One region of the Pseudarthrobacter sp. AG30 genome, then DNA from elsewhere that is predicted to be linked to it. Evidence: predicted binding sites of a transcription regulator. Region 1 holds the regulator's gene; each other region holds the start of a gene.
What was found. Region 1 encodes HrcA, which represses chaperone genes, less so after heat shock. Its sites were predicted from a motif close to TTNGCACTCGNNNNNNNCGAGTGCNAA; they were not measured.

Region 1 (5,853 bases):
TCTTCGGCGGCGGCACGCCTACGCTCCTGCCGGCCGATGACCTCGCCATGATCCTTCGTTCCGCCATCGACCAGTGGGGAATGGAGGAGGGCGCGGAAGTCACCACGGAGGCCAATCCCGACTCGGTCACGCCCGAATCCCTCGCGATCCTCAAGGAAGCCGGTTTCACCCGGGTGTCGTTCGGCATGCAATCCGCTGTCCCGCACGTCTTGAAGGTCCTGGACCGCACCCACACCCCGAGCCGGGTTCCGCAGGTGGTCCGGTGGGCCCGGGAGGCGGGACTTGCCGTCAGCCTGGACCTGATATACGGCACGCCCGGTGAATCCCTTGCCGACTGGCGGTACTCCCTCGAAACAGCCTTGTCCTACGAGCCCGACCACATCAGCGCCTATGCGCTGATCGTCGAGGAGGGCACCAAGCTCGCCGCACAGATGCGGCGCGGCGAGGTCCCCGGAATCGACGACGACGACCACGCCGACAAGTACGAGCTCGCCGACCAGCTGATCACCGAAGCCGGGCTGGGCTGGTACGAGGTCAGCAATTGGGCCCGGACCCCGGACCAGGCCTGCCGGCACAACCTGGCCTACTGGCGGGGCGACGACTGGTGGGGGATAGGGCCTGGCGCACACTCACACGTGGGCGGCGTGCGCTGGTGGAACGTCAAGCACCCTGTGGCCTACGCCAACCGGCTCGCGCAGGGCTATTCGCCGGCTGCGGGCCGCGAAACCCTGGATTCGGACACCAGGCGACTGGAGCGGGTGATGCTTGAGGCGCGGCTGCAGTCAGGGCTCGACGTCTCGACGCTCAGCACCTTGGGCCGCCATGAGGTGGCGGCCCTGATCGCGGACGAACTGGTGGAACCGGCCGCGGCGTTCCACGGACGGCTGGTCCTCACCCTGAAGGGCCGGCTCCTGGCGGACGCCGTGGTCCGTAGGATCCTGCCCGACTAACCGCAGCACGAACCCGGCGGGGCTTGTGGGGGCTTGATTGCGCTGGGAGCCGCTGGGTGGGCCCACAGCGGCGAGGGCCCCGGCCTGAGCTTGCGAGGGCTGGGAGCCGCTGGGGACTATTTGATCCAGCGCAGGTTGTACGGGTAGCGGTGCGGCTGGCCCCGGTTGACGTGGATCCCTGCGGCCACCGAGAAGCAGGTTAGCGCCACCCAGATCAGCGTGGCGATAACGGCGAAGATGTTGCCCACGTAGGGAATGAACACCAGGATGTTGGCCAGGACCGCGGCGATGGTGGGCGGCAGGCTGAAGTTCAGCGCTTCCTTCGACTCCTGCGCGGTGAACGGTCCGCGGTCCCGGAAGATCAGGTAGATCAGCAGGGACGGAATGCACCCCAGGATCCCGCCGAAGTGGGCCAGCGTGGCCCATTGGCGGTCTTCGCTGGCCGTGAGCGGCAGCGCATTGGCGGGGACGCCATGGTACTCGGAACGGCCTTGGCCATCCCTGTGATCACGTGCGTTTTCTGCCACAGTCTGTTTTCCTTCTGGGGTGCAAGTGGTGCTGACGACTAATAAGGACTCGGTGCCATGCTGTGAAAAGCAAGGCATCGCAGTATCCAGAATACTGGGTCGCGGGGCGGGAGCGGCTTTCAGGGCACGGTGAGGAAGTCGATCACTTCCTCAACCCGCCCCAGCAGCGACGGTTCCAGGTCGGCGTACGTGCGGACGGCGCCGAGGAGCTTTTGCCACCCCAGCCCGATATCTTCCTTCGAGGAGTGGGGCCAGCCAAAGGCCTTCAGGATGCCGGTCTTCCAGTCCTGGCCGCGGGGAATCGCCGGCCATTGCTGGATGCCCAGCACCGCGGGGCGGATGGCCTGCCACACGTCCACGTAGGGGTGGCCGACGATCAGGACATTTCCGGCGGCACCAGGGGAGGCCATCACAGCCTCGGCGATGCGCGATTCCTTTGAATCGGGCACCAGGTGGTCCACGAGGACCCCGAGGCGGCGCCCAGGTCCCGGCCTGAAGTCCGCCACGGCGGCCGTGAGGTCGTCGATGCCGTGCAGGGGTTCGACGACGATGCCTTCCACCCGAAGGTCGTCTCCCCACACCTTCTCCACCAGTTCAGCGTCATGCTTGCCTTCCACCCAGATCCGGCTCGCCTTTGCGACCTGGGCGCGCTGCCCTGCCACCCGAACCGACCCGGACGCGGTCCGCCCTGCGGCGGGACCGGCCCCAGCGCGGGCGGGCGCCGGCGGCATCAGGCGGATCGGCTGTCCTTCCAGGAGGAAGCCGAAGCCCAGCCGGAAGGACCGCGATTTTCCGCGCCGGTCCTCGAGGGCAACCACGTGCATTCCGCCGGACTTCTCCACCCGGGTGACAGCCCCAACCCAGCCGGACTGGACTTCCTCAAGCACCATGCCGCGCTCCACGGGAACCTCCGGCAGTTCGGTCCGGGCAGGGGCGGAAATCCCGCGGGGGCCCCAGTTCTGGTAGTCCATGGATTCGATCCGCCTCGCATTAGGTCCTCACCCCCGGAGTTTCGCCCGGAGCGGTACCAATGCTAACAACGGGCCGAGGCATAATAGACTGTTAGCACTGAGGCATGTCGAGTGCTAACCCCTGGGCGGCACCGGACGGGGCACGCGCCCCGGACCGTGGATGGAGGTGGAGAGTGAGCGAGCCACGCAAACTGGAAGTGCTGCGGGCGATCGTGGAGGACTACGTCCACTCCCGCGAGCCGGTCGGCTCAAAAGCGCTGGTGGAGCGCCATCATCTCGGTGTGTCCAGCGCCACGATCCGCAACGACATGGCGGCGCTGGAGGATGAGGGCCTGATCACCGCGCCGCACACCAGCGCAGGGCGGATACCCACGGACAAGGGCTACCGCCTGTTCGTGGACCAGATCTCGGCGGTCAAGCCCCTGTCGGCCGCAGAGCGGCGGGCCATCCAATCACTCCTGGAAGGAGCGGACGACCTCGACGACGTCCTGGACCGCACGGTCCGCCTCCTGTCCCAGCTGACCAACCAGGTGGCCGTGGTCCAGTACCCGCACTTGAGCAGGGCCCTGGTCCGCCACATCGAATTCGTGCTGCTGGCACCGCGCAAAGTACTGGTGGTGCTGATTGCCAACAGCGGCAAAGTCGAGCAGCGCGTGATCGACGTCGGCCAGGACCTCGGTGACGAGGCGCTGGCGGAGTTGCGGACCCGGTTCCTCGGGGCCTTGGGCGGCACGTCGCTGAGCCACCTCGCGCAGGCCTTGCCCGCCGTCGTCGCCGCCGCGCCGCACCCTCAGCGCCAGGCCGCGCACGCACTCGCGCTTGGGCTGGAGGTTTTGGCCCAGAGCAGCCGGGAAGACCGGATGGTCATGGCCGGAACGGCCAACCTGGCCCGGTCCAACGTAGACTTTCCACTCAGCATCGGCCCGGTGCTCGAAGCACTCGAGGAGCAGGTGGTGATGCTGCGGTTGCTGAGCGAAATGGCACAGGACCACCGTGGCGTGGCCGTCAGCATCGGACGGGAGAACCCTTACGACGGCCTCGCGGAGGCATCGGTGGTGGCCACAGGCTACGGCCCTGACAGCGCCGCGAAGGTAGGGATCCTTGGCCCCACACGGATGGACTACCCCACCACCATGGCCGCCGTCAGGGCCGTGGCCCGCTACCTTTCCAGGATTTTGGGGCCCTGATCCTCCGTTGCCGGACCACGTCCGGCAACGGGACCGGACACCGGGCCCAACGGCACGCAGTACAACAAGGAAGAGATACGAACTTTGAGCAGCCACTATGACGTCCTTGGAGTCTCCCCCGAAGCTACGGGCGAAGAGATCAAAAAGGCCTACCGCAAACTGGCCCGCACCCTCCACCCGGACGTAAACCCCGGGGCGGACGCGTCGGAACGCTTCAAGGCAGTCACTCACGCCTACGAGGTCCTCTCCGACCCCCAGAAGCGCCGCATCTACGACACCACCGGCAATGAGAACGGAACGGACAACGGCTTCGGCGGTGCGGGCTACGCGGGCCAAGGGTTCGCGTTCCAGGACATCTTCGACACCTTCTTCGGCGCCGGCGGCACGTCCGGTCCGGCGTCCCGGGTGCGAAGGGGCCAGGACGCGCTCATCAGCGTCCGGATCGACCTCCGCGACGCCGTCTTTGGCGTCAACAAGAAGCTCGAAGTGGACACCGCCGTCGTCTGCCCCACCTGCGACGGATCGTGCTGCCGCCCCGGCACACACCCCGAGCGCTGCGATATCTGCGGCGGCAGCGGCCAGGTCCAGCGTGCCGTCCGCTCCATTCTTGGCCAGGTCATGACGGCGGCCCCCTGCGGCACCTGCGAAGGCTTCGGCACGGTCATCAAGGATCCCTGCAACGAATGCAGCGGCCAGGGCCGCATCCGCAGCCGCCGCTCACTGACCATCAAGGTTCCTGCCGGTGTTGCCACCGGAACCCGCATCCAGCTCTCCGGGCAAGGCGAAGCCGGCCCCGCCGGTGGCCCCGCAGGCGACCTCTACGTGGAGATCCGGGTCAACAACGACGCCACCTATGTCCGCGAAGGCGATGACCTGCACGCCACTTTGCACATCCCCATGACAGCGGCTGCCCTCGGCACGGACGTCAGCCTGGAAACCTTCGACGGCAGCCAGGAGATCGACGTCAAGCCCGGCACCCAGTCCGGCGAGGTCATTACCCTCCGCGGTCTGGGCGTCACCCACCTGAGGGGCTACGGGCGCGGAGACCTGAAGGTCCACCTCCAAGTGGACACTCCCGCCAAACTCGACGCCGCGCAAGAGGACCTGCTGCGCCAGCTGGCCAAGCTCCGTGGGGAACAGATCACCGAGGGTAAGCTCGCTGCCAGCGGCGGGATGTTCGCCAAGCTCCGGGACCGGCTCGGTAACCTGTAGCGGTGAGCAACCCCGTATTCTTTGCCAGCCCCGGCTCGCTGGACGGCCTGGCGCCCGGCCAGGTCTTTGTCCTGGAAGGCCCTGAAGCCCGGCACGCAGTCACCGTGAAGCGCTTGTCGCCGGGGGAGGCCGTGGACATCGTGGACGGCGCCGGCGCCCGCATGACCGGCAAGGTGGCATCAGCATCGTCCTCCGCGCTGGAAGTGGAGTGCGGGACCGTGGTGGCCGAAGACAGGCCCGAGGTCCGGTTGGTGCTGGCGCAAGCGCTGGCCAAGGGCGACAGGGACGAACTGGCCATTGAGACGGCAACGGAACTGGGCATCGATGCCGTCATACCCTGGCAGTCGGAACGGTCCATCGTCCGCTGGAAGGGGGACCGGGCCGCCAAGGCCCATGCCAAGTGGCAGTCGGCCGTTGCCGCTGCCGCCAAGCAGGCCCGCCGCGCCTGGATTCCCGAGGTACGGGACGCCGTTGAAACGTCCGGGCTCTGCAACGCCGTGGCCGCCGCGGACCTGGCCGTGATCTTGCACGAAGACGCTGTCAGGCCCCTGCGCACCGTCCTGGAAGGATGGCAGGGGAGCGCGGGCACCGGGCCCCGCGAGATCCTGCTGATTGTTGGCCCCGAAGGCGGCATCAGTCCCCGCGAGGTGACGAAGCTCTGTGACAACGGCGCGGTGACGGCCCTGCTGGGGCACCACGTCCTGCGGTCCTCCACTGCCGGCCCGGCCGCCGTCGTGCTGGCCAGCGATATCCTGGGACGCTGGGCTACCGCACCCTAAAGGACCGGGTGTCCTCGTTCCGGTCCGGTTCTCCACCGGATCCGGCCTGCGCCACGTGGAGTTCATAGTCACCGGCCGGCAGGTTAAGGGCCAGTGTGAAGACCCCCGCCTGGCCCTGCTCCGCGGCCGCCGTCGTTTCGCCGCTCAGGAAAGGCGTCTTGCCGCCACCGTTGTCCGCAACCTGCAGGATTTGCCAGTGGAGCTTGGCTCCCGGCGACGTGCTGCGG
Region 2 (5,853 bases), on a different contig from region 1:
GCGGCGTGCCCACCAACAGCGCGATCGTCGCGGGCATTACTCCCTCGCTCAAGCCGGCTGACACCACGGTGGTGGGCTTCCTCAAGGACATAGCGCCGGACGTCAAGGGCGCCCCGCCGGTCCCGCCGGTGGGTGCGGGCAGCGTCCAGAACGTCATCAAGCGCTACACGGATGAAGTACTGTACGACCGCCTGACCCCGCAGGCAGCCGCGGATGCCTTCAAGAAGGAGGTTGAAGGGATGCTGGCTTCCGCCAGGAAGTAGCCCTCGGAACCATAAAAATGCGGCCCCCTCCAAACGGAGGGGGCCGCATTTCATGTCAGCGGGACAGGTCCCGGCAGTGGGCTTAGAAGCCGCCCATGCCGCCCATGCCGCCCATGTCGTCTCCACCGGCGGGGGCAGAAGCCTTCTCGGGCTTGTCTGCCACCACGGCTTCGGTGGTGAGGAACAGGCCGGCGATGGACGCCGCGTTCTGCAGGGCAGAGCGGGTGACCTTGACCGGATCGTTCACGCCGGCTGCCAGCAGGTCGACGTACTCGCCGGTGGCTGCGTTCAGGCCGTGGCCTGCGGGCAGGCCGCGGACCTTGTCGACAACCACGCCGGGCTCGAGGCCGGCGTTGAAGGCAATCTGCTTCAGCGGGGCGTCAATGGCAACGCGGACGATGTTGGCGCCCGTTGCTTCGTCGCCGGAGAGCTGCAGGTTGGCAAATGCCTTGGCACCGGCCTGGATGAGGGCAACACCGCCACCGGCGACGATGCCTTCTTCAACCGCAGCCTTGGCGTTGCGGACGGCGTCCTCGATGCGGTGCTTGCGTTCCTTGAGCTCAACCTCGGTGGCGGCACCGGCCTTGATGACTGCAACGCCGCCGGCCAGCTTGGCCAGGCGTTCCTGCAGCTTCTCGCGGTCGTAGTCGGAGTCCGAGTTCTCGATCTCGGCGCGGATCTGGGATACGCGGCCGGCGATCTGGTCGGCGTCGCCTGCACCCTCGACGATGGTGGTCTCGTCCTTGGTGACAACAACCTTGCGGGCCTGGCCCAGCAGTTCGAGGCCTGCGGTCTCGAGCTTAAGGCCCACTTCCTCGGAGATGACCTGGCCGCCGGTGAGGACGGCGATGTCTGCCAGCTGTGCCTTGCGGCGGTCGCCGAAGCCCGGGGCCTTGACGGCAACGGACTTGAAGGTGCCACGGATCTTGTTGACGATCAGGGTGGCCAGGGCCTCGCCCTCGATGTCTTCGGCGATGATCAGCAGCGGCTTGTTGGACTGCATGACCTTTTCGAGGACAGCAACCAGTTCCTTGACGTTGGAGATCTTGGAGTTGACGATCAGGATGTACGGATCCTCGAGGACCGTTTCCTGGCGCTCGGCGTCTGTGACGAAGTAGGCGGAGATGTAGCCCTTGTCGAAGCGCATGCCTTCGGTGAGTTCAAGCTCCAGGCCGAAGGTGTTGGACTCCTCGACCGTGATGACGCCTTCCTTGCCGACCTTGTCCAGGGCTTCGGCGATGAGGGCACCAATTTCGTCGTCACCGGCGGAGATGGAGGCGGTGGCCGCGATCTCTTCCTTGGTTTCGATTTCCTTGGCGGAGGCCAGGAGTTCGCGGGTGACGGCTTCAACGGCCTTCTCGATGCCGCGCTTGAGGGACAGCGGGTCGGCACCGGCGGCAACGTTGCGCAGGCCTTCCTTGACCAGCGCCTGGGCCAGCACCGTCGCAGTCGTGGTACCGTCGCCGGCGACGTCGTCCGTCTTCTTGGCAACTTCCTTGACCAGCTCTGCGCCGATCTTCTCGTACGGGTCGTCCAGCTCGATCTCCTTGGCGATGGAAACACCATCGTTGGTGATCGTGGGGGCGCCCCACTTCTTTTCGAGGACGACGTTGCGTCCACGCGGGCCGAGGGTGACCTTAACGGCGTCGGCGAGGGTGTTCAGGCCACGCTCAAGGCCGCGGCGTGCCTCTTCATCAAATGCAATGATCTTGGCCATAACGGCAGTAGTCCTTTCGGGACAGTCGTTAAGAATGAACCTTCGCTGCAGTGCCCGCGACGGACGATCCTTCGACAGCGGCCTCTGTATGCCTCCGCCTGGGGATCTCACTGAAGTGAGGTGTTTCTTTCGCTCTTCGACCGGTGCCTTGCGCGGCCGGCCGGAACCGGGCGTTGCTTAGCAGTCGGTACGTCAGAGTGCTAACTCCATAATTAGCACTCCCCCGGTGAGAGTGCAAGCGAAAAGACACCGGAGGGGCTGCTGGCGGCGGTCGCTTCGCCGAGGGCGATCAGCCCTGATGTCCGGCTGTCTCCCGGCCGCTCGGAGTGGGCAGGTTGTCCGCCCCGTATGTAAAGACGGAGAAGGACGCCACGGTGATATCCCCGTTCGCGTCGAAGGCAATGGGGCCCGACTCGCCGTCGTAATTGATGTCGGGGCCGGCAGCCAAACCGCCCAGGCACGCCTTATAGGTCACGCACGGCGCAGCGGCCGTTCCGGCGCCTGGTGCCGCTGTTCCGCCCGATACCGGGATCAGGTTGGCGGCGATCGAGCGGCCGGCGTCGTCCTGCGCGCGGGCCGCTGCCAGCGCGGCCAGGGTCACGGCGTCGTAGGTCTCGGCAGCGTAGGAGACGTCCTTCAGCGACGGGTCCACCGCCAGGAGTTTTTGCTGGAAGGCGGCGGTAGGCAACTGTCCCGGTACCACCGCGCGGGCGCCATCCAAGACCTTGGAACCGAGGCCGGAGCCGTAGCGGGCGAAAGCGCCGTCGCTCATGATGATGCGTGAACCGCCAACGCCGGTACCGTTCAGCGCGGCCAGTGCGCCTTGGGCGCCCTCACGGGCTATCAGGACGACGGCGTCCGGCTTGGCTTTGGCGATGGAGCTTGCCGCCGCGGCGTCCCCGGTCGTGAAGCCGGCACCGGGAAGGACGGTAAGCCCGGACTGCTTTGCCGCTTCCGTGACGGCGGCCTGCAGGTCCTTGCCGTAGGTGCCTTCCTGGTACAGCACGCTGACGGTGGCAGCCCCGGCGTCCTTGGCGAGTTTGGCCAACACAGGCCCTTGCGCGACGTCGGCCGCCGCGGTGCGGAAGTAGTAGCCGCCGCTGGCCATTCCGGTCAGGCCGGCAGCGGTGTTGGCCGGGGAGATGAGCGGTATGCGCGCGCGGGACAGGACGCTTACGGCTGCCTCCGCATGGCTGGAGTCGGTGGGTCCGATGACCACGTCCGCCTTGGCGGCGAGCAGGGCTTTTGCCTGCCCGGCGGTGTCCTGTTCCGGGTGTGCGGGCAGCAGTTCGACGGGGCGGCCCTTGTGTCCCCCGGCTGCGTTGATGTCCTGGACGGCCAGCTTGGCGGCGGCGAGCTGTGGCTGGTTCAGGAAAGCGTTGCCGCCGGTGTTGTCCAGGACCAGGCCCACCCGGAGGACGCCGTCGCCGGATGCCTCGGCGGATTCCACCCGGGCGTTTCCGCCTGTCCCGGAGCAGGCTGTGGCGCCGAGAACGGCTGCCAGGGAAACGGCCAGGGCAGCGCGGACGGCGGGACGGTGCTTCGGCTTCACTCGGCGGGCCGGACGTTTTCCGCCTGCGGGCCCTTGTCGCCCTCGCCGACCTCCAGCTGCACCCGTTGTCCTTCCTCAAGGGCCCGGTAGCCTTCGCCCCGGATCGCAGACCAATGGACAAAGATGTCATCACTGGAGCCGTCAACGGTGATGAAGCCGTAGCCTTTTTCAGCGTTGAACCATTTGACGGTTCCCAGTGCCATGGTGACCAACTCTTTTCCGTTGCGGCCGGGTGGGCCGGTGCTGTTGCGTGCAGCCCCGCGGGCCGTGGCCTGGAATCACTCTAGCCAAAGGCCGCCACGGGCCGCAGGCTGCGGCAGGCCCCGGGCCGGGAACGTTATGCAGGCGTAACTGAGGCCGGCCGGTTACCGGTACCCGGGGCCCAGGACCACCACGAGCGGCACCTGGAACTCGGTGCTGCTGACGACCGTGGGGATGTTCAACAGTGCGGCGAGCTCCTGGGCACTGGCCAGTTGCTGGGGACCGGCGTAGTAGATCACGGAGGATTTCTGCGGTGCGCCGGACCAGTTGCCTACCTGTCCGAGCTTCCAGCCGTCAGCCTGGACTGTTCCGCCAATGCGGCTGGCCAGCCCGGCGGTACCGGCCGCGTTGTAGACGGCCACTGCCTGCGTCCGGTCGACGACGGCCTGCTGGGTGGCCGACTGCGTCGGCTCCGGGCTGCCGCTTGGGGACGGCCCGGCGGTGGCCGAAGGTTCTGAAGCGGCCGGGGGCGTGGTTGCCTGCGTGGTGGACGGGGTGGATCCGGTACCCGCCAACGCGGTGGATTCCACGCTGGCAGAGGCCTCGGTTGCCGTGGCGTTGAACCCCAGCTTGGGGAGGATCAGGAAAGACACCAGCCCGATCGCCAGCGCCGCGACGCCCACTGCGAGGATGGGCCACAGCCGCACCCGGGACGGGGCCGAGGCCGTCCGGTGGACACCTTGTCGCGACGCGGCCTCGGGGACCTTGTCGAATTCATCGCGGGCGTATTTGGTCATGGTGGAAGGACATCCTTGTTGATTGCTGCCAGGGTCCCGGCCTGGGGCGTGCTAAGCGTCGGATCCCAGGCGGCGGGCGGTGCGTGCACGGTGGCGCGACGTACGTAGTCTACGCAATCTCTTGACCAGCATGGGATCGTGGGCCAGGGCATCCTCGCGGTCGATCAGGGCATTGAGGAGCTGGTAGTAATGGGTTGCGGAGAGGTCGAACAGCTCCCGGATGGCCTGTTCCTTGGCCCCCGCGTACTTCCACCACTGCCGCTCCAGCGCCAGCATCTGCTGTTCGCGCTCGGTGAGGGAGGAGTCACGGAGCAGAAAATCCGCCAGCAGGGGATTCCGTGGATCCTGCTCCGGCAGGTGTTCCCGGGCCGGTTCCGCCACGGCACACTCCTTCGCTGGTTACGGTAAATGTCTTACCCCCATGCTAGCGGGCGAATCACAGGAGTGTCATTCGGCCCGGCCGTCGACGCACTTTCCCGACCGGCGGGCTCCTGCTGCAAGAATGGACCGATGTTTGAATCGGATGCGTTGTTCGACCTGCAGCACGACCCGGCGGACGCCACCCGCTTCAGCGACCTGGCCAAGCTGCCCCTGGCGGAGCTCATGGCGCCTGACTGGGCGGCGGCGCTGCAAGGCGTCGAAGCGAAGCTGCGGTCGGTGCTGGACTTCCTTGCCGGCGAAGAGGCGGCCGGGCACCAGATCCTCCCGCCGCCGTCGAACGTCCTGCGTGCGTTCCGCCAGCCGCTCGCCGGCGTGAAAGTCCTCATTGTGGGGCAGGACCCCTACCCCACGCCGGGGCACGCCGTCGGCCTTTCCTTCTCCGTGGACGCGCGCACGCGCCCGCTCCCCCGCAGCCTGGCGAACATCTACCGTGAACTCGAATCCGACCTGGGCATCTCCCCTCGCGTCCACGGCGACCTGTCCGCCTGGACGGATCAGGGAGTCCTGCTCCTGAACCGGGTGCTCACCGTCCGGGCGGGGTCCGCGGGCTCCCACCGGGGCAAGGGCTGGGAGGACATTACGACGGCGGCAGTCACGGCAGTGGCCGGACGTCGGGCCGCGGACGGGTCCAGGACGCCCCTGGTAGCCGTCTTGTGGGGCAAGGAGGCGGAGGGGGTAAGGCCCCTCCTGGCCGGTGCGCCCGTCGTCGCCAGCGCGCACCCCAGTCCGTTATCCGCCTCGCGCGGCTTCTTTGGTTCCCGGCCATTCAGCCGCGTGAACGAGCTGCTGCGGGAACAGGGTGCGCCGGACGTAACCTGGGAGCTCCCGCCGGTGCCCCTGGCTTAGGCTTGCCTGATGAGCACTGTCCCCGCCGCCACCAGC
Region 3 (5,853 bases), on a different contig from region 1:
GTTGGCGGACAACGCGCACATCGCCAGCGGCGCCGCACGCCTTCGCTGGGACTTGGCGGAACGCTGGCGCGGGGCGATCGCCGAGCAGCCGCGCCAGGCGGGCCTGCTGCGGAGCCTGCTCAAGGACGGCCGGGTATCGCTCCCGTCCTTGACCGCCCAGGCTCCTGACCTGATCGGCACGCTGGTTCCGGTGTGGTCTGTCAGCCCGTACCTGATGACCGGGCTGCTCCCGGCAGAGCAACACTTCGACGCCGTCGTGATCCTGGATGCCGAGGCCACGTCCCTGCAGGCCGTCCTGCCGTCGATCGCCCGTGCACGCCAGGTGATTGCGTTCGGCGACCCGCGCATCGCGTCGCCCCGGACCTTTACCGTGGGCGTGGAACGCCTCGCCGCCGGTGAGTCCGCCCACCACAGGGTGGAGAGTGCCTTCACGGCTCTCTCTGCGGTGCTTCCGGTTTGGCGGCTGAACGTGGTGTACCGGGCCGTGGACGAGGACCTCGTCCTGCAGCTGAGCAAGAACTTTTACGACGGCGGGTTGCGCCGGCTGCCCGAGGGCCAGTCGGCGACGGGCTTGGACCGGTCGCTGCTGGTGGAGTACCTGCCTGACGGAACCGGCTTGCCGAGCGCAGACCACGAGGGTGTGGAGTCGGTGGTGGCCGAGGTCAACCGGGTGGTCGAGCTCGTGTTCGAGCACGCCCGCCTGCGTCCGCGCACTTCGCTCGCCGTGGTCACCGCCAGCCTGCGGCATGCCGCCAGGATTGGCGAGTCCATCCGCCTCCAGCTGGCCAACCAGCCCGGAATGGCCGGTTTCTTCGGTGCCGGTGCTGAGTCCTTCAGGGTGGTGGACCTGGAGAGGGCCCAGGGGCTGGTTCGCGACCATGTTATTTTCTCCCCAGGTTTTGGCCGCACCCCGCACGGCCGGGCGCTGCACAACTTCGGACCATTGTCCGCGGAAGGTGGCAGGGAGAAGTTCGCCCTGGCCATGACGCGGGCGCGCCGGTCCATGCATGTGCTCACCTGCTTCAGGCCCGAGGACCTGGACCACACCAGGCTCACGCACGGGGCGGTGGATCTGTACACGCTGTTGAACCGCGAAATTTCGGGTAACACCGACCTCGGAACTCCCGCCTCCCGGGCTGCCGCCAGCGAACAGGCACTCGGTGCGGACCCGCTGGTCGCCGACTTGGGTGACCGTTTGCGCGCCCGCGGCGCCCGGGTTTGGCACCAGTACGACGGCGCCATCGACGTTGTGGCCGCGGCTGACCCGCTGAATACCATGGGCAAGGATGATGCCGACCTGCCACGACCAGTGGCGATCGAGTCTGACGGCACCGGGCAGTACCGCACCATGAGCGTCCGGGAACGCAGCAGGCTCCGCCCGGAGCTGCTGGAGCGCCTGGGATGGCGTTATATGCCGTTGTGGACCATCGAGGTATTTACCGACCCGTCGTCCTGTGCCGACCGCATTGCCGGGTACCTCGGCCTGGAAAACCTGGTGCTGCCGGGCAGGACCGGGCACTCGGCTGGATTCCTTGACGACGACGTGGACCAGGCGCTCAATGGTATCGATGCAGCACCGGCCGCCGGTGTTGCCTATCTGCCGCGGAACGCCAATGGCGGGAACCGGAGTGACTCCGGAGACCCCGCCGCGGGCATCCGCCCCAGCCAGGGCCGGCGGGCCGGTGGCCTGGACGCCAAGGAGGCCAACGGCATGGCCGCGGAAGACAGTGTCTCCGACGACAGTGTTTCCGACGTCAGTGTTTCCGACGACAATGGTTCCGGCAGCGATATTTCCGACAACAATGGGTCCGCGGAAGATCGGGACGGAGAAGATATGAGCGAGAACGAGAAGACGGAAGCGGTACCTGACGGCGGAAATCCGGCAGGTGCGCCTCACTCCACTCCAGCGCCAGGGCGGGCCACCTCAGGTACCGACGCTGTGCTGCCCAGCAAGGCTGCGGAGGACGACGCCCGCAGCTGGGGCGACCGGGAGGATGACCACGACGCGTGGCTGAAGGAACAGAAACCGCCGCACTGGGGCTGACCAGCAGCGGGGCTGACGAGCAGCCAAGCCTTTGGGCCCGGGCAACCCGGAAGTTGTTGAGGGATCGTATCCGTGGTGTCACGGCGGACCAACCAGGACGAAGAAGAGCCTGCCCTGCGTTGACGCTCCAGCCAGCCGGGATGACTGTTCCGCGTTTGCTGCCACCACTATCAACCCGTCGGTCTCCGTTGTACCCAGCCACTGGCCACCCTGGCCGCCCTTGTTCGAAGTCCACAGCACGGGAACCGCAGACGCCAGCACCTCGGAGGGGCCTTGCTGGTCAAACCCGTTGGCAGATGTGAGCACCACATTGACCAACTGGCCCGGGGCCACAAGCTGAGTGGAGGACGGGTCCGCCATGCGGAGCGGAACCGCGGCCGAGCCCGGAGGCGTCCCAACGAGAAGGCCCGGTCCCAGGAGTTGGGCGTCGGTAACGAGCTGGCCCTTTCGTAACGGACCGGCGAGCTGCTTGCCGGCGGCTGCGGCAGTGTCTTGGAGGAAGCCCTCCGCCACCATCCCGGGCGGCACATGAACGCTGGCCAAATCTGCCGCCGTCACAGCGGTACCTGCCGGAAGATCCCGCGCAGCAGCAAGTGCTGTCACGGTCGAGAGCGGAGCCGGCGTCAGTTGATTGACAGTGATGGCCGCCGCTGCACACAGGACCAGGGCGGCGGCCAGGCGGCGGTTGCGGCCCAGCCAGGACGCTACCCGCGCCGGGATGGGGTGGTTGGCCTTGGCGGGACGGCCGGTGGTGCGGGACGTCGTGGGAATCCGGAGGCTGTCGCGGCCGCGGCGTGGATATGCAGGCATGCGCCCACGCTATGGGCAGCCGAAGCGGCAGGACAGTGGTGGCTGCAGCTATGTGGACAAAGGCGGCCGGCGCCCGAAGGTGCCGGCCGTCGTCGTCATCAGTGCTTGGGGCTAGCTGGCCGCTGCAGCCGGGGCTGGCGATGCCGCCGGCGTCGCCGGCGTCGCTGCCGGGGCGGAGGAGACCGAGCTGCCCTTGGAATCGCGGGAGTCGGTACGGTAGAAACCTGAGCCCTTGAAAACCACACCCACGCTGTTGAACTTCTTGCGCAACGTGCCCTCGCATTCGGGGCAGGATGTCAGGCTGCTGTCCGAGAACGACTGGACGATATCGAAGGCGTGGCCGCAATCCTTGCAGGCGTAAGCATATGTTGGCACTGGTGCTCCTCCTCTTGGGCAAACGAGAGGTCCCGTGCTGCCACCCGGTAATTCGTTAGCAGTCGCAGGGCCTGAGTGCTAATTCTATCACTGCGCCCGGAAGGGACCGGGCTCAGCCGCCACCCGCCAGGCCCCGGTACCCGGAAGGCATCAGGACACCCGGGACCGGGCGGTCGAATTCCTCGGCAGGAATCCGCCCCGCGGGAAGCAATTCATCGTCGTAGATAACAGCGGCCAGCGGTATTTCCTTCCCGGCAGTGGCGAGATGCCCCAGGAAGGTGTCGTAGTAGCCGCCCCCCTGGCCGATCCTGTTGCCTGACAGGTCCACGGCAGTGGCGGGAATGATGAGCGCCGCTGCGCTTCCGGCCGCGTCGGGCCCGTGCCGTCTCCCGGCGGGTTCCAGGATGGGCGCGTACCGGCTGCGTTCGAAGCTGGTGTCCGGGGTCCAGAACACCCAGCTCAGCTCCCGGCCCGGCTCGCATACCGGAAGCAGGACCTCGTGGCCGCTGCCGTGCAGCGCCTTGACCAGCGGCATGGTGGGCGGTTCCTTGCCGACACCCAGGTAGACGCATACGGTGCCTGGGCGCCCCGCGGTGACGGATGCTGCCCAGGCTTCCCCGTGGCGAGCCAATGCCGAACCGGCGGCGTCCAGCTTCGCCTCCGTCAGCGCGGCGCGCCGGCGCCGGTGGGCCGCCCGGATATCGTCCTTCGCGGGATTCGTCTGCTCCTGCATGGTGTCCTTCCTTGGTACCGGCGTTCCGCGGCGTCACGGGCGGATGACGGCCCGCTGTGCCGGTGGTTACTGAAATGCTTGACGCTGACGTTAGATTAGTCCGGTGACTACCAGTAACCCCAGAGTCCGCAAAGCCGTCATCCCAGCAGCGGGCCTGGGCACCAGGTTCTTGCCGGCCACCAAGGCAATGCCGAAGGAAATGCTCCCCGTCGTGGACAAACCTGCCATCCAGTACGTGGTGGAGGAAGCCGTCCATGTGGGCCTGAACGACATCCTGATGATTACGGGCCGAAACAAGCGTGCACTGGAAGACCACTTCGACCGCGTGCCCTCGCTCGAATCGACGCTTGCCGACAAGGGCGACACGGAGAAGCTCGCCTCCATCCAGGCAGCCAGCCAGTTGGGCGACATCCACTACGTCCGGCAAGGCGACCCGCACGGCCTGGGCCACGCCGTGCTCCGCGCCAAACAACACGTCGGCGACGAAGCCTTCGCTGTCCTGCTGGGTGATGACCTCATCGATGCCCGTGACGAACTGCTGAGCACAATGATCGACGTGCAGGCGAAGACCGGCGGGTCCGTCGTCGCCCTCATCGAGGTGGAGCCGGCACAGATCAGTGCCTACGGCTGCGCCGACGTCCAGGAACTGGACGGCGAAGGCTATGTCCGCGTCAACCGGCTCGTGGAGAAGCCCTCACCCGAGGAAGCACCGTCCAACCTGGCGCTGATCGGCCGCTACGTCCTGCACCCCGCGGTATTTGATGTCCTCGAGCACACCGCACCCGGCCGCGGCGGCGAGATCCAGCTGACCGATGCCCTGCAGGAACTCGCGTCCGGAGACGGGGAGGGCTACGGGGTCTTCGGTGTGGTGTTCCGCGGCCGCCGCTATGACACCGGGGACAAACTCAGCTACCTGAAGGCCTGCGTCCAGCTGGCCGTCGACAGCGATGACCTGGGCCCCGGCCTGCGGGAATGGCTGCCCGGTTTCACCGCCGGCCTTTCCAGCTGACGCCGTGCGTACCGGTCCCATCTGGCCGGTCACCCTCGAATGCGGTGACCTGGTCCTGCGGCCCATCCGCTACCGCGACAAAAGGGAATGGACCGAGGTGCGGTCCAGGAACAGCGAGTGGCTGGCGCCCTGGGAGGCCTCCAACCCCGAACCGGGAGGCGGGCTGCCCGACTACCGTCATATGGTGCGCTCATTGAACGCGCAGGCGGCCCAGGCCACGGCGCTTCCATTCGTCATCACCGAGCGGACGCCGGGACTTCGGAATCCGGCCATCGTGGGCCAGCTGACGGTGTCCTCGATTGTGTGGGGTTCGGCCATGATGGCCACGCTGGGGTACTGGGTGGATCAAGCCCGGGCCGGCCGGGGGATCGCGCCCACATCCGTGGCCCTGGTGACAGACCACTGCTTCCGGACCCTTGGCCTGCACCGGATGGAAATCAACATCCGGCCGGAGAACGCGCCCAGCCTGAGGGTGGTGGAGAAGCTGGGATTTCGGGATGAGGGATACCGGCCCCGTTTCCTGCACATTAATGGCCGGTGGGCGGATCACCGTTCGTTTGCCTTGACCTCCGAAGAAGTCCCGGCGGGCCTGCTGGCGCCGTGGCTGGCGTCCCGCCCGTCATAAATCCATCGGTTTGTGGACAGGGGTACGACACACCGGGGCTAATGCGGCCTGAGCAGGCATGATGCTCATACGGTTTTGAGTGTGGACTTCCCCCTAAGCAGCTCAGTGATCCTCGTGGTTGCCGTCGCGCTCTGGATCCTTTGGGTCGCCCCGTACGTCCTCCGGAACCGAAGGCGCCAGGTCCAGGCCGCCGGCGACTTCCTGGCAGACGTCCCCGCCGATGAAAGGCCGGACCAGACCGCCGGCAAAGTGTTGAA

Region 2: a site for HrcA is predicted at 2,158-2,184, ahead of groL (chaperonin GroEL). Genes of this name have one in related genera too.
Region 3: a site for HrcA is predicted at 3,285-3,311, ahead of DC347_RS16380 (FmdB family zinc ribbon protein). Genes of this name have one in related genera too.

Annotation. Positions count from the first base shown of each region.
Region 1 is NZ_QEHL01000003.1:257,735-263,587, forward strand. Features, by position in the region: gene hemW (radical SAM family heme chaperone HemW) at 1-950, shown strand, start outside; gene DC347_RS04405 (DUF4870 domain-containing protein) at 1,067-1,477, opposite strand; gene DC347_RS04410 (DUF3097 domain-containing protein) at 1,597-2,448, opposite strand; gene hrcA (heat-inducible transcriptional repressor HrcA) at 2,622-3,635, shown strand; gene dnaJ (molecular chaperone DnaJ) at 3,720-4,847, shown strand; gene DC347_RS04425 (16S rRNA (uracil(1498)-N(3))-methyltransferase) at 4,850-5,626, shown strand; gene DC347_RS04430 (GerMN domain-containing protein) at 5,613-5,853, opposite strand, start outside.
Region 2 is NZ_QEHL01000020.1:132,309-138,161, forward strand. Features, by position in the region: gene DC347_RS17690 (ABC transporter substrate-binding protein) at 1-263, shown strand, start outside; gene groL (chaperonin GroEL) at 346-1,980, opposite strand; gene DC347_RS17700 (ABC transporter substrate-binding protein) at 2,270-3,532, opposite strand; gene DC347_RS17705 (cold-shock protein) at 3,529-3,735, opposite strand; gene DC347_RS17710 (LytR C-terminal domain-containing protein) at 3,898-4,530, opposite strand; gene DC347_RS17715 (DUF3263 domain-containing protein) at 4,582-4,911, opposite strand; gene DC347_RS17720 (uracil-DNA glycosylase) at 5,041-5,817, shown strand; gene DC347_RS17725 (siderophore-interacting protein) at 5,827-5,853, shown strand, end outside.
Region 3 is NZ_QEHL01000019.1:12,957-18,809, forward strand. Features, by position in the region: gene DC347_RS16370 (AAA family ATPase) at 1-2,044, shown strand, start outside; gene DC347_RS16375 (RcpC/CpaB family pilus assembly protein) at 2,123-2,854, opposite strand; gene DC347_RS16380 (FmdB family zinc ribbon protein) at 2,966-3,229, opposite strand; gene DC347_RS16385 (5-formyltetrahydrofolate cyclo-ligase) at 3,342-3,962, opposite strand; gene galU (UTP--glucose-1-phosphate uridylyltransferase GalU) at 4,066-4,971, shown strand; gene DC347_RS16395 (GNAT family N-acetyltransferase) at 4,976-5,596, shown strand; gene DC347_RS16400 (hypothetical protein) at 5,678-5,853, shown strand, end outside.